DNA from 2 places in the Knoellia sp. p5-6-4 genome. Region 1 is predicted to be linked to the other one. Evidence: predicted binding sites of a transcription regulator. Region 1 holds the regulator's gene; the other holds the start of a gene.

Region 1 (11,106 bases):
TTCGACCAGCTCAAGTCGCGCACCCGCGGCTACGCCTCGCTCGACTACGAGCCCGACGGCGACCAGGTGGCCGACCTCGTCAAGGTCGACATCCTGCTCCAGGGCGAGACCGTCGACGCGTTCAGCGCGATCGTGCACAAGGACAAGGCCTACGCCTACGGCGTGATGATGGCCAGCAAGCTCAAGGACCTCATCCCGCGCCAGCAGTTCGAGGTGCCGATCCAGGCCGCCATAGGGGCGCGCATCATCGCCCGTGAGAACATCCGCGCCATCCGCAAGGACGTGCTCGCCAAGTGCTACGGCGGCGACATCAGCCGCAAGCGCAAGCTGCTCGAGAAGCAGAAGGCCGGCAAGAAGCGGATGAAGAACATCGGCACCGTCGAGGTCCCGCCGGAGGCCTTCATCGCAGCGCTGTCGTCCGACAGCAGCGCTGCCGACAAGAAGAAGTAGCGACCCACCCGTCGACCCCCCCAACCCCGGCATGCAAAGTCGGGGTTACTGGCGGGTAATCTCGTCGCCATGGTGGACACCTACGCCCTCTACCGGCGCCTCACGGCATACCCCCAGGGCAAGCGGCTCTTCTCCCTGGTCTTCGAGCAGGCCGCGCCCTACTTCCGCACGTCGCGGCCCCGCTTCGTGGAGCTGCGACCGAACTACGCCGAGCTGACGGTCGCCAAGCGGCGCCGGGTGCAGAACCACATCGGCACCGTGCACGTCATCGCCATCTGCAACGGCCTCGAGGCCGCGATGGGAGCCCTGGCCGAGGCGACCATCCCGCCGGGGCGGCGGTGGATCCCCAAGGGCATGAGCGTCGACTACACCGCCAAGGCCACCAGCGACATCCGCTGCGTCGCCGAGACCGACCCGCAGGACTGGGCCGACGACCGCACGGAGGTGCCCGTGCGGGTGCGCGGGGTGCGGGAGGACGGGACTGCGGTGGTGCAGGGCGTGATCCGGCTGCACATCTCGGACCGGCCGGCGAGCTAGCCCACCAGGCTGGAACGCAACCCGGCCACCTGCTCCTCGGTCCAGCCCTGCTCGACCAGCCAGCCGGCGGCGCCGCCGTGCCGCTCGTCGAGCACCGTGAGGATGCGCGCCATCGTCTCGGGCCTGGGCAGGTGGTCCTCGAGCGGTCGGTCGCGGAGGTTGTCGGCGTAGGCGGGCCGGGCGCTCAGGCGCTCGATGATGCGCTCGATGCGCTCGGCGGTGGCGACGTAGTCGGCGACGATCTCCTCGTCTGGGACGCCGGCCACCGCGAGCGCCAGGCCCACGACCGTGCCGGTGCGGTCCTTCCCGGCCGCGCAGTGGACGACCGTTGCCCCGTGGGCCGTCGCGACGACCGCGAGGGCCGCAGCCACGGAGTCCGGGCGGTCGGCGAGGTAGCCCAGGTAGTGGCTCGCCCAGTAGTCGTCGTCGTGGCTGGCCAGGCGCTCACGCACCCCGTCCTTCTGCCAAGGCAGCACGAGCGCGTCCTCGACGGTGACCTCGACCTCGTCGTCGCGGAAGAGCGAGTGGCGGTGGTGGGTCAGGGGCGTGCGGGTCAGCGGTCCGGGTCCCTCGGTGTGGTACTCCACGTTGCTGCGCAGGTCGACGATGTCGGTGACCCCGAAGTCGTCGATCAGCCGCCGCACGTCGCGCTCGGTCAGGTCCTGGAGGTTGTCGGAGCGAAGCAGGCGGCCGGTGCGCACGGTGCGCCCGTCGGTGGTGGGCAGACCCCCGACATCTCGCATGTTCACGACGCCGTCGAGGTCCACCCAGCCGATGCTCACGTCCAGACCTTACGTGGAGGCGCCGTCAACCACCTGCCCGGCTCCCGCGTCGCAGGCGGCGCGCCAGACGGCGTCGGCCACGACGAGGTCGCTCACGCCGTTGCCGAGGTTTTGGCACACGACGCGGCCGGTGGGCCTGTCCCGCGTGTCCGCTGCGAGCAGCGCACCGGTCCACGTCGTGGGCGACGGGTAGTCGCCCAGCTTCCGCTGGCTCCGCACGGCCTCGAACTGCACGACGTCGTCGGCCGCGAGCAGGGCGGTCGCCGCGAGGGCCGGGCCAACCGAGCTGGCGTAGTCGAGCGGCAGCAGCAGGGCGTCGTCGCGCACCCACTCCGGGTCCAGCTCGGCGCCGGTGAGCCCGATCGACAGGGCGGTCACGACGACGGCGGCTCCCCGCACGGCCCCGGCCGGCTCGGGCGCCCTCCGCAGCCGCACGGAGGGTGTCTCCTCGGCCGCCCACGCCGCCAGGGCGTCGAGGGCCTCCGTCCGTCGGGCCCACACCACCACGTCGTGCCACCCGAGGGCCTCGAGCACGCGCAGGTGCGAGCGGGCCTGCACCCCGGCGCCGGTGATGGCCACGTGGCCGGGCCGTGGCGGCGCCAGGTGGCGCACGCAGGCCCCGCTGACGGCGGCGGTGCGGGCAGCGGTCAGCTCGGCGGCCGGCATGACGCACACGGGCAGGCCGGTCTCGCCGTCGTTGACGACCATGACGCCGGACGCCGTCGGCAGCCCGCGGGCCGGGTTGTCGGGGAAGATGCTGATCCACTTGCAGCCCAGCAGCCCTCGTTCCGGCCAGGCGGCGGGCATCGCGTTGGCGAAGCTGCCGGGAAGGGTGTGCACGGCCGGCTTGGGCGGCGCCTCGGCCCGGCCGTCGGCCAGGGCGGTGAGCGCTGCGGCGGCGAGCTCGACGCACTCCGCCGGAGGCGGCAGCAGCCGGCGGACGTCGTCATCGGTCAGGACCAGCACGGGCGCCAACCTACCGACGCCCGCCTCGTCCCCGCCCGCCGTGGCGGAGCACCACCTCCCGGCTGAGAGAATGGACCCATGCCGAGCACGCTGCCCGAGGGCGACCCCGCGCCGCCCGACGGACGCCTCCCGGGGGCGGCCCTGGCCACCCTGCCGGCCCGCCCCTTCGGCATCTACCTGCACGTGCCGTTCTGCACGGTGCGTTGCGGCTACTGCGACTTCAACACCTACACACTGACCGAGCTCGGGGCCGACGGCGCCAGCGTCGACACGTTCGCCGACGCGGCGCTGCGCGAGCTGGGGTTCGCCGGTGGGGTGCTCGAGGGGGCCCCGCCCGTCGAGACGGTGTTCGTCGGTGGAGGGACGCCGACCATGCTCGCCGCCGACGACCTCGTGCGCATGCTCGACGGCGTGCGGGAGGTCTTCGGGCTGGCCCGCGACGCCGAGGTCACCACCGAGGCCAACCCCGACTCGGTGACGCCGGAGGCGTTGCAGCGGCTGGCCGAGGGCGGGTTCACGCGCGTGTCGGTCGGCATGCAGTCGGCGGTGCCCCACGTGCTGAAGGTGCTCGAGCGCACCCACGAGCCGGCCAACGTCGCCCGGGCCGTCGAGGCCGCGAAGGCGGCGGGCCTGCAGACCAGCGTCGACCTCATCTACGGCACGCCGGGGGAGAGCCTCGCGGACTGGCGGGCCAGCCTCGAGGCGGCCGTCGCCCTCGACCCCGACCACGTCTCCGCCTACGCGCTCGTGGTCGAGGAGGGCACCAAGCTCGCAGCCCAGGTGCGCCGCGGCCAGGTGCCGGCCCCCGAGGACGACGACGAGGCGGCCAAGTACGAGCTCGCCGACGAGCTGCTCGCCGCCGCCGGCTACGACTGGTACGAGGTGAGCAACTGGGCGCGGACACCGGCCGCCCGGTGCCGCCACAACGAGGGCTACTGGGCTGACGGCAACTGGTGGGGTGTCGGTCCCGGTGCCCACAGCCACGTGGGCGGCGTCCGGTGGTGGAACGTCAAGCACCCCAACGCGTATGCCGGCCGGCTGGCGTCCGGTGCGAGCCCGGCTGCCGGCCGGGAGACGCTGACGGAGGAGCAGCGCTACGACGAGCATGTGCTCCTCGGCGTGCGGCTCGCCGGCGGGCTGCCGCTGGCCGGCCTGCGCGAGGAGGGCCGGCAGGCGGTGGCAGAGCTCATCGCCGACGGCCTGCTCGACGGGACGGCGGCCGTGCGCGACCGAGCGGCGGTGCTGACCCGTCGGGGCCGGCTGCTCGCCGACACCGTGGTGCGCCGCCTGCTCGGCCTGCGCTGAGCCGCGGACGGCTGCCGCCAAGGCAGCGGCCCGTCCGGTAGGCCCGGCTACTTCACCCAGTCGGGCGTCAGGGGGTAGCGGTACCACTTCCCGTTGTTGGCCTCCACGGCCGCGACGATCTGGAAGACGATCGCGGCGACGGCGATGATGCCGGCCGTGATGAACCCGACGAGCACGAACATCAGCGGGACCGAGATGAGGATGCCGATGGCCACGATGATCTGGAAGTTCAGCGCCTGCGCGGCGTGGTGGCGGATGAAGGGTCCGCGGTCGCGGAAGATCAGGTAGATCACCAGCGGCCCGAGGAACGGCAGCCCGACGAACGAGGCGAGGAAGGGCGACAGGTGCGCCGCGATCGACCAGTTGCGCTCGTCGGTCGGCGAGAGCGGTGCTGGACCGGCCGCGGCATACGGCTGCTCGTAGCCCTGCTGGTACGGCTGCTCCTGCGCCTGCTGGTACGGCTGCTCCTGCGCCTGCTGGTACGGCTGCTCCTGCGCCTGCTGGTACGGCTGCTCCTGCGTCTGACCGTACGGCGGCGCGGGCAGCTCCGGGGACGGCGACTGGGACTCGCCCGGCGCCGCCGGCTGGGAGGGCTGTCCCTGCGGGGCCTGCGGCTCCGGCGTGGACGACGTGTTCTCGCTCATCTGCGTCTCTCCTTGTGGTCTTGGTGCCAGTCAACCGCACACAGCGGGGTGCCGAACCCCCTTTCGGGGTGCGCTCAGGGCACGGTCCGGGTAACCCCTGAGCAGCGCGCCCGGGACGACCTCGTGCCCGGACCCCGGGGCGACTAGTGACCGGGCGCGGTGACGAAGTCGATCAGCTCCTCGACGCTGGCGAGCAGGGTGGGCTCGAGGTCGGCGTAGCTGCGCACCGTGCCGAGGATCTGCTTCCACGCCCGGGCGATGTCCGCCTGGCTCTCGTGCGGCCACCCGAGGTGGGCGCAGATGCCGTGCTTCCACGACGTGCCGCGGGGGATCACCGGCCAGGCCTGCAGTCCCAGCCGCTCGGGCCGCACCGACTGCCACACGTCGACGTACGGGTGGCCCAGGACCCTGACGTGCGCGGCATACGGCCGGAGGCGCTGGGCCGCCTCCACCACCTTGTGCTCCTTGGTGCCGGGGACGAGGTGGTCGACGAGCACGCCCATGCGCCTGCCCGGGCCGGGCTGGAAGTCCCGGATGGCCGCCTCGAGGTCGTCGACGCCGTCGAGCATCTCCACGACCACGCCCTCGATGCGCAGGTCGTCACCCCAGACGCGCTCGACGAGCTCGGCGTCATGCCGGCCCTCGACGAAGATGCGCGACCCGCTGGCCACCCTGGCCTTGGCGTCGTGGACCGCGCGCGAGCCGCTGGCGGTGCGGGAGGCGGCCTGCCTGGCCGCCGCCACCTGTGCGCGCGCGGCCGCCTTGGGCGGGGTCAGCACCACGGGGCGTCCGTCGAGGAGGAAGCCCGGGCCCAGCGGGAAGCCCTTGGACCGGCCGCGCCGGTCCTCGAGGTGCACCACGTGCATCCCGCCGGCCTTCTCGACCCGGGTGACCGCCCCGCACCACCCGGTCTCGACGTCCTCGACCACGAGGCCCGTCTCGGCCTCGACCTCGCGGGAGCGTCCGCCCTTGGGGGCACGCCAGTCGCCGGAGAGCACGTCGGAGCCATACCTGTCGGTCACCGGGGAAGGCTATGCGGGCGGCGGGCGACGGTCGTGGCGGGCACGCCGGGAATCGTCGTACCGGGGTCACTGGACGTAGACTTGGCACTCGAAAGGTGTGAGTGCCAGCACCCTCACCGACCCCTTTGCGCCACCACCAGGACGAGACGGGAGGACTGCATGAGCGAGGAGCGCCGTCTGGCCGTGCTGCGGGCCATCGTCCAGGACTACGTCCAGACGTCCGAGCCCGTTGGTTCGAAGGCGCTGCTGGAGCGCCACCAGCTCGGAGTGTCGGCTGCCACCGTGCGCAACGACATGGCCGTCCTCGAGGAGGAGGGCCTCATCGCCGCGCCGCACACCAGCGCGGGGCGGATCCCCACCGACGCCGGCTACCGGCTGTTCGTCGACCGGCTGAGCGCCGTGAAGCCGCTGAGCGTGGCAGAGCGTGCCGCCATCTCGCAGTTCCTCGAGGGCGCGGTCGACCTCGACGACGTCGTCGACCGCACGGTGCGGCTGCTGGCCTCGCTGACCCGTCAGGTCGCCGTGATGCAGTACCCCTCGCTGACCCGCTCCAGCGTCCGCCACGTGGAGCTGGTGCCCATCGGCGCCTCGCGGCTGATGGTCGTGCTCATCGTCAACACCGGCCGGGTCGAGCAGCGGGTGCTCGAGTCGCACCACGACCTCATGACGGCCGAGGGTGAGGACCTGCTGGCGCGGGTGCGCGGGAAGGTCAACGCCGAGGCCGTCGGCAAGCGCCTGGTCGACGCCGCGGCCGCGCTGGAGGCGCTGCCCGGGCAGTTCGTGCCGGGCGAGCGCGACCTGGTCCGCGCCGTGGTGCGCTCGCTCGAGGACGCCCTGGTGGAGGAGCGCGAGGAGCGGGTGGTGCTGGCCGGCACGGCCAACCTGGCCCGGTTCGGCACGGACTTCCCTCTCAGCATCGGCCCGGTCCTCGAGGCCCTCGAGCAGCACGTCGTGCTGCTGAAGCTGCTCGGGGAGGCCCACACCGGGCCGGACGCGGTCGCGGTCCGCATCGGCCACGAGAACCCATTTGCCGGGCTGCAGTCCACGTCGGTGGTCTCGACCGAGTACGGCACCGGCGTCGACCTCGTCGCCGGCATGGGCGTCGTAGGGCCCACCCGCATGGACTACCCGACCACGATGGCGTCGGTGCGCGCGGTCGCGGCCTACGTCTCGCGCATCCTGTCCCAATGACCAGCGCGGCCCGGTGATCGCCGCGCGCCACCACGTACTGCCCGAAACAGCATGACGGAGAAGGACATTCGTTGAACGACTACTACCAGGACCTCGGTGTCTCCCGCGACGCCACGGCCGAGGAGATCAAGCGCGCCTACCGCAGGAAGGCGCGCCAGCTCCACCCGGACGTCAACCCGGGGCCGGAGGCCGAGGAGCAGTTCAAGAAGGTCTCCCAGGCCTACGACGTGCTCGGCGACCCCGAGAAGCGGCGCAGCTACGACATGGGTGCCGACCCCTACGCCACGGGAGCCGCCAGCTTCGGGCAGGGCTTCTCCTTCAGCGACATCATGGACGCGTTCTTCGGTCCGGGCGCCGGTGGGGCGCAGCGCGGGCCGCGCTCGCGCCAGCGCCGCGGCCAGGACGCCCTCGTCCGCCTCGACATCGACCTCGCCGACGCCGTCTTCGGCGCGGAGAGCGAGCTGGCCCTCGAGACCGCCGTGGTCTGCGAGACCTGCCACGGCGACGGTGCGCAGCCCGGCACGTCCCGGCGCACCTGTGACGTCTGCGGCGGCCGCGGCGAGATCCAGCAGGTGCAGCGCTCCTTCCTCGGCCAGGTGATGACCAGCCGTCCGTGCATGACCTGCCACGGCTACGGCGAGGTGCTCGTCAGCCCCTGCTTCGAGTGCTCTGGCGACGGACGCGTGCGCACCCGGCGCACCCTGAAGATCAAGGTGCCGGCCGGTGTCGACACGGGCACCCGGATCCAGCTCACCGGTGAGGGCGAGGTCGGCCAGGGCGGTGGCCCGGCGGGTGACCTCTACGTCGAGATCGCGGTCCGGCCGCACCCGACCTTCCAGCGTCGCGGCGACGACCTGCACTGCACGATCGAGCTGCCCATGACCGCCGCGGCCCTCGGCACCACGGCGAAGCTCGACACCTTCGACGGCATCAACGAGCTCGAGATCCGGCCCGGCACCCAGGCCGGTGACGCCATGACCCTGCGCGGGCTCGGCGTGACCCACCTGCGCGGCAACGGGCGTGGCGACCTCATCGTGCACGCCAACGTGATCACGCCGACCCGCCTCGACGCCGAGCAGGAAGAGCTGCTGCGCCAGTTCGCCGCCCTGCGTGGCGAGGAGCGGCCCGAGGGCCACCTCGCGCCGGCGGGCCAGGGCCTGTTCGGCAAGCTCCGCGACGCCCTGAAGGGCAAGTAGGGGCCGGCCGGCCCCCAGACCAGACAGGCCGTATGCCGTGACGCTGCCCCTGTTCCTCGTCGCGCCCGAACGCCTCGCCGGCGCCCGGGCCGGTGGCTCGGTGCTGCTCGACGGGCCGGAGGGCAGGCACGCCGCCACCGTGCGCCGCATCGGCGTGGGGGATTCGGTGCTGCTCTCCGACGGCCGGGGCACGCGCGTGACGGCCTCGGTGGTCTCCGCCGGCAGGGATGAGCTCGAGCTCGAGGTCACCGCCGTCGAGGAGGAACCCGAGCCGGCCCTGCGGCTGGTCCTGGTGCAGGCCCTGGCCAAGGCCGACCGCGACGACCAGGCCATCGAGTCCGCCACCGAGCTCGGTGTCGACGAGGTGGTGCCCTGGCAGGCCGCGCGCAGCATCGTGGTCTGGCGCGGCGACCGGGCGGCCAAGGCGCTGCGCAAGTGGGAGTCGGTGGTGACCGCCGCTGCCAAGCAGTCCCGTCGCAGCAGGGTGCCGGTCGTGGCCGAGCCCGTCTCGCAGCGCACCCTCGTCGAGCGGGTCCGCGGCAGCGCGCTGGCCCTCGTGCTGCACGAGGACGCGAGCACGCCGCTCGCCGGCCGGGCGCTGCCCGAGTCGGGCGACGTGCTGGTCGTGGTCGGCCCCGAGGGCGGCATCAGCCCCGAGGAGCTGGCCGCCCTCGAGGAGGCTGGGGCGGTTGCGGTGCGGCTCGGCTCGACCGTCTTGCGCTCCTCGAGTGCCGGCCCTGCGGCGCTGGCCGTGCTGAGCGCCGCCGCGGGTCGCTGGAGCTAGCCCCCGGACTGTGTCACCGAGAAGCTGACCCGCCGCTCCGCGTTGACCGACCTGCCGTCCTCCATGCTCGGCTCGAACACGCGGACGGTGTAGCTGCCCTGGGGCAGCGCCCCGAGGGAGAACGAGTAGGTGCCGCGCTCCGGTGCCCCGGTGCTCGCCGTGGTGTGGCCGCTCTTCAGCACGGTGCCGCCCCGGAGCAGCTCCCAGCTCAGCGTGGCCTCGAAGACGGTCGCCTCGCCCTTGACGGTGACCGGCCGGCCGGCCCCCAGGGCCGCGTCCCGAGCCGGGGAGGTGACCCAGATCGGCGCAAGGTCCTGGTAGGACTCGCCGCTGGGCGGCCGGTCGTAGCGCTGCGCGGCCGGGAAGGCCCCGAAGAGCGCGGTGGAACCGTCAGCGACGCGGAAGGTCACGGGGATCGTGCCCTTGCCCACCGCCGCCTGCGCTGTCCAGACCAGGGACTGCACGGCGATCCGAGCCACATCCCGGTCCTCGATGCCGGGGGAGCCCGGGCCGCTGAGGGTCACGGTGATGAGGTCGGGCTTGATCGCCACGTCGTCGACGGTGGTGCCCGACCACGGCTGGAGGTAGCCGTCGGTGTTGCTGAACGGCTGCGCGTCCATCGCCAGGGCCAGGGCCGCGGTGGCCTTCTGCGCGTCGGTGGCCTCCACCGGGAGGCTCGCCGGGAGGAACTCCCGGAAGAGCCGGAACACCGGGCGGTCGCCACCCACCGGTCCCACGAAGTAGGCGGGCAGCGCGGTGCGGCGGGTGGCCGGTGGTGCCGTCGAGGACGCGCTCGGCTCGGACGAGGTGCCGGTCGTTGCGGTCGGGTCCGGCGTGCTGGAGGGGGGCGCGGAAAGGCCCTGCGAGGGGGTCGGGGCAGCGGCGGGACCCCGGTCGGCCGCGTCGGGCCGGGTGCCGCCCCACACGGCGACCGCGATGGCGGCGACCGCCGCGGCGGCCGCCAGCGGAGTGAGCCAGCGTCGTCGCCCCGGCCGCTCGTCGTCCTGTCCGGCTGCGTGCCGCGACGCGGCCAGGATGTGGTCGAGCCGGTCGGAGGGCCGCACCTGCTGGGCCTCGTGGTGCAGCGCGTGGCGGAGCCGGTGCTCGACGTGGGTGAGGCCGGTGTGGTCGTCCTCGCCGGCAGCCGGGTGCTCGAAGGGGCCGGGGCTCATCGCTGGGTCTCCATCGTGTCGCGCAGGGCCGCGAGCCCGCGGTGGGCGTGTGCCTTGACCGAGCCGGCGGAGATGCCGAGGGCGTCGGAGATCTCCGCCTCGCTGAGGTCGAGGTAGTAGCGCATGGTCAGGACCTCTCTCTGGCGCTGTGACAACCGGGTCAGCGCCCGGATCATCGCGACGTGGGACTCGTGCTCGAGGGCGCGCTCCTCCGGACCGGGCTCGTGGCCGCCGGAGGTGGCCCGTTCGCCCTGCACCCGGTTGAGGTAGCGCTCCTCGACGCCCCGGTGCCGCAGTCGCGATCTCGCCGCGTTGACCACGGACCGTCGCAGGTAGGCCGCGGCCCGGCCGTGGTCGCGCAGCGAGCTCCAGCTGGCGTGCACGGAGATGAAGGCGTCCTGGGTGACCTCCTCGGCCAGCTGGTCGTCGCGCAGGAGGAGCCAGGCCAGGCGCACGAGGCCCGCCCAGTGGGCGGCATACAGGTCGGCGATCGCCTCATCGGCATGCTGGGAACCCACCACCGGTGCCGGCCCCCCGGCGCTTCTCTCGACCACGCCCAACGTTCTCACGCGCCCCTGACGCGCAGCGGCTGGCGGGGGTTGACGCGCCGATAGTCTCGGTCCATGAGTGCTTCCGAGAGCGCCGCTGAAAACCGCGACTGCCTCTTCTGCCGCATCGTCGCCGGTGAGGTCCCCGCCACGGTCGTGCACGAGACGCCGAACACCACGACGTTCCGCGACATCGACCCGCAGGCGCCCACCCACGTCCTCGTCGTGCCCAAGCGGCACGTGCCGACGTTGGCCGAGCTGGCCGACGTGTCGCCGGAGGAGCTGGCCGAGGTCGTGCGGGCCGTCGGAGACGTCGCGCGGATGGAGGGCCTCGAGGGGGGGTACCGGGCCGTCTTCAACACCGGCCCCGACGCCCAGCAGTCGGTGTTCCACGCGCACGTGCACGTCGTCGGGGGCCGGCCACTGACGTGGCCGCCCGGCTGACTGGCACCGTAGACTGGCCGACAACATGAATGACGCAGATCGTCCGACCCCGCCAGAGGGGCAGC
Region 2 (11,106 bases), 700 kb from region 1:
ACGAGCGCCTGGGCGCCCTCGCGGGTGGCGACGTTCCCGCCGACGACCTGCACGTGCGCGGTGGCGCTGTCGGCCTTCAGGCGCCTGACCATCTCGAGCAGCAGGCTGGCGTGGCCGTGGGCGGTGTCGACGACGAGCACGTCGACGCCGGCCTCGATGAGGGTGGTCGCGCGCTTCCAGGCGTCGCCGAAGTAGCCGACGGCGGCGCCGACGAGGAGCCGGCCCTGGGCGTCCTTGCTGGCGTTCGGGAACTGCTCGGAGCGGACGAAGTCCTTGACGGTGATGAGCCCGGCGAGACGGCCGTCGTCGTCGACCAGCGGCAGGCGCTCGCGCTTGTGCTGGCGCAGCAGCGTCGTGGCGGTCTCGCGGTCGATGTCGGCCGGTCCGGTGACGAGCGGCATCGCGGTCATCACGTCGCGCACGCGGGTGGTGCCCCACTCCGAGACCGGCACGAAGCGCAGGTCGCGGTTGGTGATGATCCCGAGCAGCATCTGGTCGTGGTCGACCACCGGGAGCCCGGAGACGCGGTACTGGCCGCACACCTGGTCGAGCTGCTCGAGGGTGGCGTCCGGGCCGATCGTCACCGGGTTGGGTATGCGCCCGGTCTGCGTCCGCTTCACGAGGTCGACCTGGTAGGCCTGGTCCTCGATCGAGAGGTTGCGGTGGAGCACGCCGAGGCCGCCCTCGCGGGCCATCGCGATGGCCATCCGCGCCTCGGTGACGGTGTCCATCGCGGCCGAGACGAGCGGCACCCGCAGGCTGATCTCACGGGTGAGGCGCGAGGTCGTGTCGACCTCGCTGGGGATCACGTCGCTCAGGCCCGGCAGCAGGAGGACGTCGTCGTAGGTCAGGCCGATCTCGGCGAACGGAGCCGGGACTGAGGACGATCCGTTGCTCATTGCCCAATCGTAAGGCAGCCCAGCAGTGCCTCCGGCCACCCCGGCCCCTCGTCGCACCCGTCACCAGAGGGTCCGGCGGGGCTGGGTGAGAGTCGTGGGAAAGCCGGGTCAAAAGTGTTCACACTTGAACAAGTTTTGACCATCGTGAGGCTGTTTACGCAGGTCAGGCGGGGGTAACTTGCCTCTCATGCGGCACGGTGCCGCGGGGAGGTGGGGACGAAATGGCTGAGCTGTCGAGACTGCCCGGACCTGTTGCCGACCTCTGGGACTGGCAGCTGGAGGGCTCCTGCCGCCAGGTCAACCCAGACGTGTTCTTCCACCCCGAGGGTGAGCGGGGCTCGGCCCGCCGTTCCCGGGACTCGGCGGCCAAGGAGGTCTGCCTCGGCTGCCCGGTGCTCGTGCAGTGCCGCGAGCACGCCCTGCGGGTCCGGGAGCCCTACGGCGTCTGGGGCGCCATGACCGAGGACGAGCGCGAGGCCTGGTACGCCGGCCACCGCACCGTCTCCGAAGCCAGCTGAGACCTAGACTCGGGGCGTGAGCAGCCCCGCAGAGGTCCCCATTCGCGACGAATCCATCCGGCTCGGCCAGCTCCTGAAGCTGGCCGGCCTGGTCGAGGACGGCGCGATGGCCCGTGCCGTCATCGAGGCCGGCGAGGTGACGGTCGACGGCGAGGTCTGGTCGCGCCGCGGCCAGCAGGTGCGCCCGGGCATGCTCGTGTCGTATGCCGGCGAGACCGTGCGCGTGGTCAGCGGCGCCTGAGCTGCGATCCGCCCACCTAGGCCGCGACCCTCAGCTCCTCCGGACGGGTCGCCTCGCGCAGGGTGACCGACGACAGCATGGTGGTCACCACCACCAGCGCCACCGACCCGAGCACGAGCACGGACAGGTCCAGCCACGGCACGGCGGCCACCCGGGACCCCTCGTCCATGCCGGCGCCGGTGGCGAATCCCGCGGCCACGCCGGCTGCCACGGCCGCTGCCACGACCACCATCGGCACCAGCGGCGCCAGCACCTCGAGGAGGGTCGCGCGCACCAGCACGCCGCGCGGGGTGCCCGCCGCCACCAGTGCGGCCAGCGACCGGCGTCGTGACACCAGCGCCTCTGCCTGGAGCACGAAGAGCCCGGCACAGGCGAGCACCAGCCCGACCGCGACCGCGAGGTACACCACGTCGTAGGACTGGCGGAAGAAGGTCGCCGAGTGCAGCTGCGGGTTGCCGAGGGTGTCCGCGCGCAGAACGGTCGCCGCGGCACCTGCGACGACCCCGAGGATGATCGAGGCGGTCACCTTGGTGGCCTCGAACGGGTTCGCGACCAACCTCCGCCCCGCGACGATCCCGGCGACGCTGTCGGCGTGGGCCGACAGCAGGCGCCCGGCGAGCAGCGCCACCGACGCCGAGCCGAACAACAGGCCCACCAGGGCGGTCCCCACGAAGACCCACAGCGCGAGGGAGTGGACGCGGTGGTCGAGGACGCCGAACCGGGCCAGCAGCGGCTGGACGACGGCGACGCCCACGGCTCCGACGAGCACCGCCAGCGCCGGGGGCAGCGCCGGTGCGCGCCGCGGCCCTCCGGTCGTCACGCCGAACGGCGTCATCACCACCCGGCGCAGCGCCACCACGCCGAAGAGCGTCGCGCCGACCGGGACCAGCGCGAGCGCCAGCACGGCTGCCACAGGGTGCGGCCAGACGTCGGTCGGCCACGAACGGGCGTACCCCACCGCGAAAGCCCCCTCCACCCCCGTCGGCAACGGCGCCCGGATCGGCTCGTCGAGCACACCGCGCAGCAGGAGGAAGGCCGCGCCGCCCACCAGGGAGCCGAGCATCGCCGCGAGACCGGTCTCGAGCGCCACGATCCCGCGGACGTCGGCCGGCGTCGCACCGGCGAGCCGCAGCGCCGCGAGCCGGCGGTCGCGGGCCGGAGAGCCCAACCGTGAGCTCAGGCCGGTGAAGACCAGGACGGGCAGGGTGAGCAGCAACAGGGCGGCGACGACCCCGACCCGCAGCCCGCTCTCGTTGAGCAGCTGGATCCGGTAGGCGGCGGTGTACTCACCGCGGATCGACAGCACCACGCCGGTCACGAGCAGCAGCAGGGCGGCCGCCGCCGCCCCCACCGCGGTGAAACCGATCCGCAGCGCGTCTCCGCGACCGCCGGCTGCCGCCAGCCGGAGCCGCTCGGCTGCCCTCACGAGCCCTCCCCGAGGGTGTGGACGGCATCCCCGGCAGGCACGCTGTCGTCGAGGACGACACCGTCGCGAACCTCGACGTCGCGGTCGCCGTACGCCGCCACCCGTGCGTCGTGGGTGACGAGCACGACGCTCGTGCCCTGGTCGCGGGCGGTCTCGATGAGCGCCGCCATCACGTCCTCCCCGGCCAGCGAGTCCAGGGCTCCGGTCGGCTCGTCGGCGAACAGGACGGCCGGCTCGGTGACGAGCGCGCGCGCCACGGCGACGAGCTGCGCCTGCCCGCCGGACATCTCGCGCGGCCGTGCCCCTGCCAGGGCGGCCACCCCGAACCGGTCCAACCACGAGCGCGCCACCTCCTCGGCAGACGGCCGCGGCGCCCCGCCGAGCAGCAGTGGGAGCGCGACGTTGTCGAGGGCGGTCAGCTCCGAGACGAGCTGGCCGTACTGGAACAGGACCCCGAACTCAGAACGCCGCAGCGCCGAGCGCTCCCTTTCAGGCAACGAGCTGACGACGCGGTCGCCCCAGCGCACCGCCCCGGCGTCCGGCACGAGCACCCCGGCGAGGCACAGCAGCAGTGAGGACTTGCCCGATCCCGACCGCCCGGTCACGGCGAGCACCTCCCCCGGCTCCACCCGCAGGTCGACCCCCCGCAACGCCGGCCGGCGCCCGTAGTCGAGCACCAGTCCCCTAGCGCCCAGCACTCCGCTCATGCGCCCAGCTCCTTCTTGAGTGTTCCCATGCGGTCCCGTGCCGCGTCCATCCACCGCAGGTCGGCGTCGAGGTGCGCCAGCGCGTAGTCGGCGGCGAGCACCTGCTCGAGCGTGGCAGCCTCCCGGGTCTTGACCGCGGTCAGCTCGCGCATCCGCCGGAGGTGGGCGGCCCGCTGCGCGCGCAGGTATGCCGCGGCCCGCGGCTCGTCGTCGAGCAGCAGGGCGATGGCGACCTTGAGCGCGAACGGGTTCGCGACGTGCGCAGCCGGCTCCTCGGGCGCAGCGAGCCAGCTGTTCAGCTCGTCGCGTCCGGCGTCGGTGATCTCGTAGACGGTGCGGTCGGGCCCGTCGACCCGCTGCACCGCCGACGGGCGGACGTGCCCGCGGCGGTGCAGCCGGTCGAGCGACGCGTAGACCTGGCCGAATGCCAGCGGCTTGGCGTGCGGGAACCGCGCGTCATGGTCCCGCTTCAGGTCGTAGCCGTGCCGCTGCCCCCTGCTCAGCAGCCCCAGCAGCACGTGCCCCGTCGACATGCTGATCACTATTCACTCGGTGAATAGCACGCGTCAAGCATCCCGCACCAACCGGGCCCTGTGGGAGCCTGCCGACATGACGGTCATCGACGCCCTCGCCCGCACCGCGGGCACCTGGCAGGGGACCAACGGGTTCCGGCTTATGCCGACCGACGGCCTCTTCACCGCGCCGGCCACGGCAAGCGTCGCCGTCGCTGCCGGCGGGCACCTGGTGATGGTGGGCTACACGTGGAGGCACCCCGACGACGGGGAGCAGCAGGGCCTGCTGGTCGTCGGGCACGGCGACGACGCGGCCGAGCCGGCTCGTGCCACCTTGCTCTGGGCCGACTCGTGGCACCAGCAGGCGGCGCGGGCCGTCGACGGCTCGGCCGACGGCGAGACGCTGGCCTTCGAGTACGACTACGGCGGCGGCTGGCGCTGGCGCGTGCAGGTGTCCCCCGCAGACCACGAACTCGCCGTCCGGATGCTCAACGTGGTCCCGGAGAGCGCCGACACCGGCACACCCCCGGTCGGGGCCTACGAGGCGATGGTGATGGACCTCCGGCGCACCTGACCTCCGGCCGGCGCGCGCCACGGCATACGGATGGGGACGCGCGAAGGCCCGCCCCCGCTGTGGGGACGGGCCTTCGAGAGGTGGCAGTGAGGGTCAGTGACCGTGGCCGTGGCCGTGGCCGCCGGCGGCCTCCGGCTCCTCTTCCTTCTTCTCCACGACGAGGGTGTCGGTGGTGAGGACCATCGACGCGATCGACGCGGCGTTGCGCAGGGCGGAGCGGGTGACCTTCACCGGGTCGATGACGCCGGCCTTGACCAGGTCGACGTACTGGCCGGTGGCGGCGTTGAGGCCGTTGCCCGGCTCGAGCTCGGCGACCTTGGAGACGGCGACGTAGCCCTCCATGCCGGCGTTCTCGGCGATCCAGCGCAGCGGCTCGGCCGCGGCCTTGCGCACGATGTTGGCGCCGGTGGCCTCGTCACCCTCGAGCCCGAGGGCGTCGATGGCCGTGGAGGCGTGGACGAGGGCGGAGCCGCCACCGGCGACGATGCCCTCCTCGATGGCCGCGCGGGTCGCCGAGATGGCGTCCTCGATGCGGTGCTTCTTCTCCTTGAGCTCGACCTCGGTGTGGGCGCCGACGCGGATGACGCAGACACCGCCGGCCAGCTTGGCCAGGCGCTCCTGCAGCTTCTCGCGATCCCAGTCGGAGTCGGTGCGCTCGATCTCGGCCTTGATCTGGTTGACCCGGCCCTCGACCTCGTCGGGCTTGCCGGCGCCGTCGATGATCGTGGTGTTGTCCTTGGTGACGACGATGCGGCGGGCCTGGCCCAGCACGTCGAGGTCGGCCTGGTCGAGCTTGAGGCCGACCTCCTCGGAGATGACCTGGCCACCGGTGAGGACGGCCATGTCCTGCAGCATCGCCTTGCGGCGGTCACCGAAACCGGGGGCCTTGACCGCCACGACGTTGAAGGTGCCGCGGATCTTGTTGACCACGAGGGTCGAGAGCGCCTCGCCGTCGACGTCCTCGGCGATGACCAGCAGCGGCTTGCCGGCCTTGACGACCTTCTCGAGCACCGGGAGCACCTCGGCGATGGCCGAGATCTTGCCCTGGTTGATGAGGATGTAGGCGTCCTCGATGACGGCTTCCATGCGCTCGGGGTCCGAGATGAAGTACGGGGAGATGTAGCCCTTGTCGAACTGCATGCCCTCGGTGAACTCGAGCTCCGTGGTCGCGGTCGAGGACTCCTCGACGGTGATGACGCCGTCCTTGCCCACCTTGTCGAAGGCGTCGGCGATGGTGGTGCCGATCGTCTCGTCCTGGGCGGACAGCGAGGCGACCTGGGCGATCTCGTCCTTGCCCTCGATCTCGCGGGCGTTGTCGAGCAGGCGGGCCTGCACGGCCTCGACGGCCTGGTCGATGCCGCGCTTGAGGCCGGCCGGGGCGGCGCCCGCAGCGACGTTGCGCAGGCCCTCCTTGACCATGGCCTGGGCGAGCACGGTGGCGGTGGTGGTGCCGTCACCCGCGACGTCGTTGGTCTTGGTCGCGACCTCCTTGGCGAGCTGGGCGCCGAGGTTCTCGTAGGAGTCCTCGAGCTCGACCTCGCGGGCGATGGTCACGCCATCGTTGGTGATCGTGGGAGCGCCCCACTTCTTGTCGATGACCACGTTGCGCCCCTTGGGGCCGAGGGTCACCTTGACGGCGTTCGCGAGCGCGTCGACGCCGCGCTCGAGTGACTTGCGAGCGTCGTCGTTGAACTCCAGCGTCTTAGCCATGAAAGTCCTTCACCTACTTGATGTTCGTGGGCACGCCGACTGGTTGGACGGCGTGCAGGGGATGTGCGCACGCCCCGGCGCGGACCCGGTGCGGGCCGCGCCGGGGCGTGGGCTTCAAGAGCGGTGCGTCAGCCGACGATGGCGAGCACGTCGCGCGCCGAGAGGATGAGGTACTCCTCGCCGCCGTGCTTGATCTCGGTGCCGCCGTACTTGCTGTAGAGCACGCGGTCGCCGACCTTGACGTCGAGCGGGATGCGCTCGTCGCCGTCCTCGTTCCAGCGACCGGGGCCGACCGCGAGGACCTCGCCCTCCTGGGGCTTCTCCTTCGCGGTGTCCGGGATGACAAGACCGGACGCGGTCGTCTGCTCGGCCTCGACGGACTTGACGACGATGCGGTCTTCGAGCGGCTTGATGGAAACCGACACGATGTTGACCTCCCCTTTGGGAATGTCGAAGTGGACAATGGGCTACTGCTTGGTGCGGTCGTGCCCGTCGCCGTCGCGGGGGTCGATGAGCGCCGACTGCGTTAGCACTCGGCAAGCCGGAGTGCCAATGGCAAATCTAGGACCGCGGTTAGCACTCGGTCAACTCGAGTGCCAGACGTTCGCCCACGGCTGATCACACCCGCTCGATGGGCCAGAATGCCCGCCATGGACCTCGACCTCCTGCGCCGCCTGACGACCGGTGAGGGGTGGGGCCTGCTGCAGGCGCTTCCGCCGTACGAGCCGGGCTCCGAGCTGAGCCTGCAGCAGCGCCTGCGCGACGCCGGCTTCGAGCCGGACCTGGTGGCCGCAGCCGTCAACCAGACCCGGCTGCGCGCGAAGGCGGTGGCCAAGTTCGGCTCGTTCGCCCAGGGCATGGTGCTCACCAGCGACGGCCTCGAGCAGGCCACCCGCCTGGAGGTGGCGGCCCGGCACGCCGAGCGCTTCCGCGCCGCCGGCATCCACACCGTCCACGACCTCGGCTGCGGCATCGGCGCCGACGCGATGGCCATGGCCGGCCTCGACCTGCGGGTGCGCGCCATCGACGCCGACGAGGTCACCTCCGCCGTCGCCGCGGTGAACCTGCGGCACTGGCCCGACTCCACGGCCACCCAGGGGCTGGCCGAGGAGTTCACCCCGCCCGCCGGCGAGGGCGCCCGGGGGGTCGGCGCCTGGCTCGACCCCGCACGCCGCACGCCGGGCGTGGCGGACGTCAGCGGCCGCACCAGACGGGTCTTCCGGCTCGACGCCATCTCCCCGTCCTGGGAGCAGGTCCAGGAGATGGCCCGGGCACTGCCCGCCACCGGCGCCAAGCTGAGCCCCGCGTTCCCCCACGCCGCCCTGCCCGCCGGCGGCGAGGCCCAGTGGACCTCCTGGGACGGCGAGGTGCTCGAGTGCGTGGTGTGGTGGGGCCCGCTGGTCCGCCAGTCGGGGCGCACCGCCGCGGTGCTGGGGCGCGGTGGCGTTCAGGCGGTCGTGACGGAGCCGCAGGCGGACCCCGACCCCGAGCCACTGTCGAGCCTGGCGGAGCTCGGCCCGTGGCTCTACGAGCCCGACCGTGCCGTGCTGCGCGCCGGCCTGGTGGGGGCGGTGACGGCGGCCACGGGCGGCGCCGAGCTCGACGCCGGCGTCGGCTACGTCTGTGCGCCCGGCCCGCACGACCTGCCGTTCGCACGCCGGTATGCCGTGCTGGAGGCCATGCCGTTCAACGTCAAGGCGCTGCGGGCCTGGCTTCGCGACCACGGCATCGACCGCCTGACGGTGAAGAAGCGCGGCGTCACCCTCGACGCCGACCAGCTGCGTCACCAGCTGCGGCTGCCGGCGCGGGGGCGCACCGAGGCCGTCGTGGTCATCACGCGGGTGCGCAGCCAGCAGGTGGTCCTGGTCGTCCAACCTGCCTGACGCGCCAGTGGGGCAGCCGGGGCGGAACGGCGCCACGCCGTTACCGGAATGTGACGAATCGCGGGCCATCCCCTACGGTGGGCGATCGCGGCTCGGACCCCGCCGCACCCCAAACCCGACAGAAGCACCCCGACAGCACCGCAGAACGTCCCGAGGATCCACGCCGTGACCGACGCTCACCCCACCAGGGCAGGACGCCACCGCCAGCCCCGACCCGCCCGCCTGCGCCGCCTGCGCCCCTCAGCCGGCACGGGCCGCAACCTGCTCAAGTCGCTGGCCGTCGGCACGACCGCCAGCGGGGTCGTCACCGCCCTCGTCCTCCCCTCCGCCCCGGGCCTGGCCTACGCCCCGGCATCGGCGGAGTCACCGGCCGTGGCCGTCTCCGCCCCGGCCGTCGCGGCCCCCGCCCGAGCGGACTCCTTCGGCCTGATCGGGTTCAGCGCCACCGCGAAGCCCCAGCCCAAGCCGAAGCCCGCCCCGACGCCGACAGCGACCCCCACCGAGCAGCGGGTCGAGCAGCGCGCCTCGCGTTCGGCGGACTACTCGCGGGCCGGCCTCGCGATGAGCGGCATGTCCGACAACGCCGTGGCCGTCGTCAACGAGGTCGAGCGGGCCTTCCCCCACCTCAAAGACATCGGCGGCTACCGGGCGGGCGACCCCGGCGACCACGGCTCCGGCAACGCGGTCGACGTGATGTGCGGCTCCTCCGACGGCGACGCGCTCGCCGAGCACCTGCAGGGGATGGCGGACACGCTGAACATCAAGTACATCATCTGGGAGCAGCGGATCTGGTACCCCGGCGGCGGGGGCTGGGAGCCCATGGAGGACCGTGGCGACCCCACCCAGAACCACATGGACCACGTCCACGTCTCGGTGAACTGACCGCTCGGTGAGCTGACCGGCCGGCCCTGACCTGAGCGGCGGTCAGAGCAGCGGGTCGGCCTGCGCTCCCGGGCGCCGCACCGCCTCGGCCCCCGCCCGGCTCGCGGCCTCCACCGCGGCAGCTCGGTCGGCACCACCGGCCAGGGCGGCGACCAGCGCGCCGCAGAACGCGTCGCCCGCACCGGTGGTGTCGACGACCTCCTCCAGCGGCACCTCCACGCCCTCGAAGCGCTCACCGTCCCAGGAGCAGCCCTCGCCCCCGAAGGTCACCAGCACCGAGGTGGGCACGGCGTCGGAGTCGGCCAGCATCAGGGCCTCGTGCTCGTTGACCACGAGCGGGTCGGCCACGGCCGCCACGTCGTGCGGCAGGGCGGCATACGGCGCGGCGTTGATGACGACGCGGGCGCCGCGCGCCCGGGCGCGGCGGGCGGCCAGGGCCACCACCGGGACCGGCACCTCGAGCTGGGCGAGCAGCACGTCTGCGGCCGAGAGGCCGTCGAGCGGGGCGAGGTCATCGGCGCCCACCTGCGCGTTGGCGCCGGGGATGACGACGATGGCGTTCTCGCTGTCGGCGTCGACCGTGATCCAGGCCTGGCCCGTGGCGACGCCCGGCACCAGCCGCAGGGCCGAGGTGTCGACCCCGCGCCCCTGCAGCCGTTCGAGGTAGCGGTGGCCGTCGGCGTCGTCGCCCAGGCAGCCGACCATCACCACCCTCGCCCCGGCCGACGCCGCGGCAAGGGCCTGGTTGGCGCCCTTGCCCCCGGCACACCGCGTGAGCGGCCCGGTGGCCAGCACGGTCTCTCCCGGGCGGGGGTGGCGCTCGACCTCGGCGACGAGGTCGACGTTGAGGGAGCCGAGCACGACGACGCGGCCCATCAGCCTTCCCCGCCCGTCAGCGTCTCGACCCAGATCCCGGCGAAGCGGTCGGCGTCGACGTCGAGGCACACGTCGACCAGCGACGGCGCCGCGCCATGCGGGTCGTGCGCCAGGTCGCCCGACCAGTCGCGCCGGTCGACGATGGTGCGGCCGCGGGACCAGGTGCCGGCGAGCTCCACGCGCACGGGAAGCCGCTCCGTGCGCACCCCGGCGGGGTCGATGACCACGCAGACCGCGCCCGTGTCGCCGATGGTCGCCGCCGTGCTGTCGAAGCGCTCGCACTGGAAGCCGATCAGCCGGCCCCCCAGCTCGGCCGCGCCCCCACCGCCGAGCGCCACCATCGACTGCGCCTGCTCGCGGGACACCCGGGGGTCGTAGAACACGTCGAGGCCGTACATCGTCACGTTGACGCCCAGCTCGCCGGCGGCGTCGAGCACGACGGCGGCGGCCTCGGGGTCGTGGAAGACGTTGAACTCGGCGGAGGCCGTGGCATTGCCGACGTGGGCCGCGCCGCCCATGAAGACGATCTCGCGCAGGCCCGCGGCCGCGTCGGGGTGGGTGCGCAGCAGGAGCGCCACGTTGGTCAGCGGCGCGAGCGGGACCAGGGTGACCAGGTCGTCGGGGTCGCCGGTCGCGGCGGCCTCGAGGAGCAGGTCGCGCAGCAGCTCCACCGCGTGGCGCGGATCGGGCGACGCCTGCGACTTCGGCCAGTCGAGGTCGCCCATGCCGTCGGCCCCGTGCACGTGGGCGGCGCCCACCGGGTGCTCCAGCAGCGGACGCGCGGCGCCCCGGGCCACGGGGACGTCGAGGCGGCCGGCGGCCTCCAGCACGGTGAGGGTGTTGGTGACGACGGCGTCGACCGGCGCGTTGCCACCGAC

Evidence for each region. The regulator HrcA, encoded in region 1, represses chaperone genes, less so after heat shock. The targets are predictions, from matches to a motif close to TTNGCACTCGNNNNNNNCGAGTGCNAA.
Region 2: the regulator HrcA is predicted to act here: its motif matches at 7,161-7,187, upstream of groES (co-chaperone GroES).

What each region holds. Positions count from the first base shown of each region.
Region 1 covers NZ_JARGZF010000002.1:487,515-498,620, reverse strand. The annotation lists gene lepA (translation elongation factor 4) at 1-450, shown strand, start outside; gene P2F65_RS13850 (hotdog fold domain-containing protein) at 520-987, shown strand; gene P2F65_RS13845 (tyrosine-protein phosphatase) at 984-1,769, opposite strand; gene P2F65_RS13840 (ornithine cyclodeaminase family protein) at 1,779-2,735, opposite strand; gene hemW (radical SAM family heme chaperone HemW) at 2,814-4,040, shown strand; gene P2F65_RS13830 (DUF4870 domain-containing protein) at 4,088-4,684, opposite strand; gene P2F65_RS13825 (DUF3097 domain-containing protein) at 4,828-5,706, opposite strand; gene hrcA (heat-inducible transcriptional repressor HrcA) at 5,866-6,897, shown strand; gene dnaJ (molecular chaperone DnaJ) at 6,969-8,093, shown strand; gene P2F65_RS13810 (16S rRNA (uracil(1498)-N(3))-methyltransferase) at 8,131-8,877, shown strand; gene P2F65_RS13805 (Gmad2 immunoglobulin-like domain-containing protein) at 8,874-10,049, opposite strand; gene P2F65_RS13800 (SigE family RNA polymerase sigma factor) at 10,046-10,603, opposite strand; gene P2F65_RS13795 (histidine triad nucleotide-binding protein) at 10,673-11,041, shown strand; gene P2F65_RS13790 (PhoH family protein) at 11,067-11,106, shown strand, end outside.
Region 2 covers NZ_JARGZF010000002.1:1,188,662-1,199,767, forward strand. The annotation lists gene guaB (IMP dehydrogenase) at 1-899, opposite strand, end outside; gene P2F65_RS16995 (WhiB family transcriptional regulator) at 1,121-1,417, shown strand; gene P2F65_RS17000 (RNA-binding S4 domain-containing protein) at 1,434-1,658, shown strand; gene P2F65_RS17005 (FtsX-like permease family protein) at 1,675-3,084, opposite strand; gene P2F65_RS17010 (ABC transporter ATP-binding protein) at 3,081-3,791, opposite strand; gene P2F65_RS17015 (PadR family transcriptional regulator) at 3,788-4,324, opposite strand; gene P2F65_RS17020 (hypothetical protein) at 4,401-4,877, shown strand; gene groL (chaperonin GroEL) at 4,971-6,587, opposite strand; gene groES (co-chaperone GroES) at 6,716-7,012, opposite strand; gene P2F65_RS17035 (class I SAM-dependent methyltransferase) at 7,238-8,470, shown strand; gene P2F65_RS17040 (hypothetical protein) at 8,636-9,352, shown strand; gene P2F65_RS17045 (PfkB family carbohydrate kinase) at 9,395-10,228, opposite strand; gene P2F65_RS17050 (nucleoside hydrolase) at 10,228-11,106, opposite strand, start outside.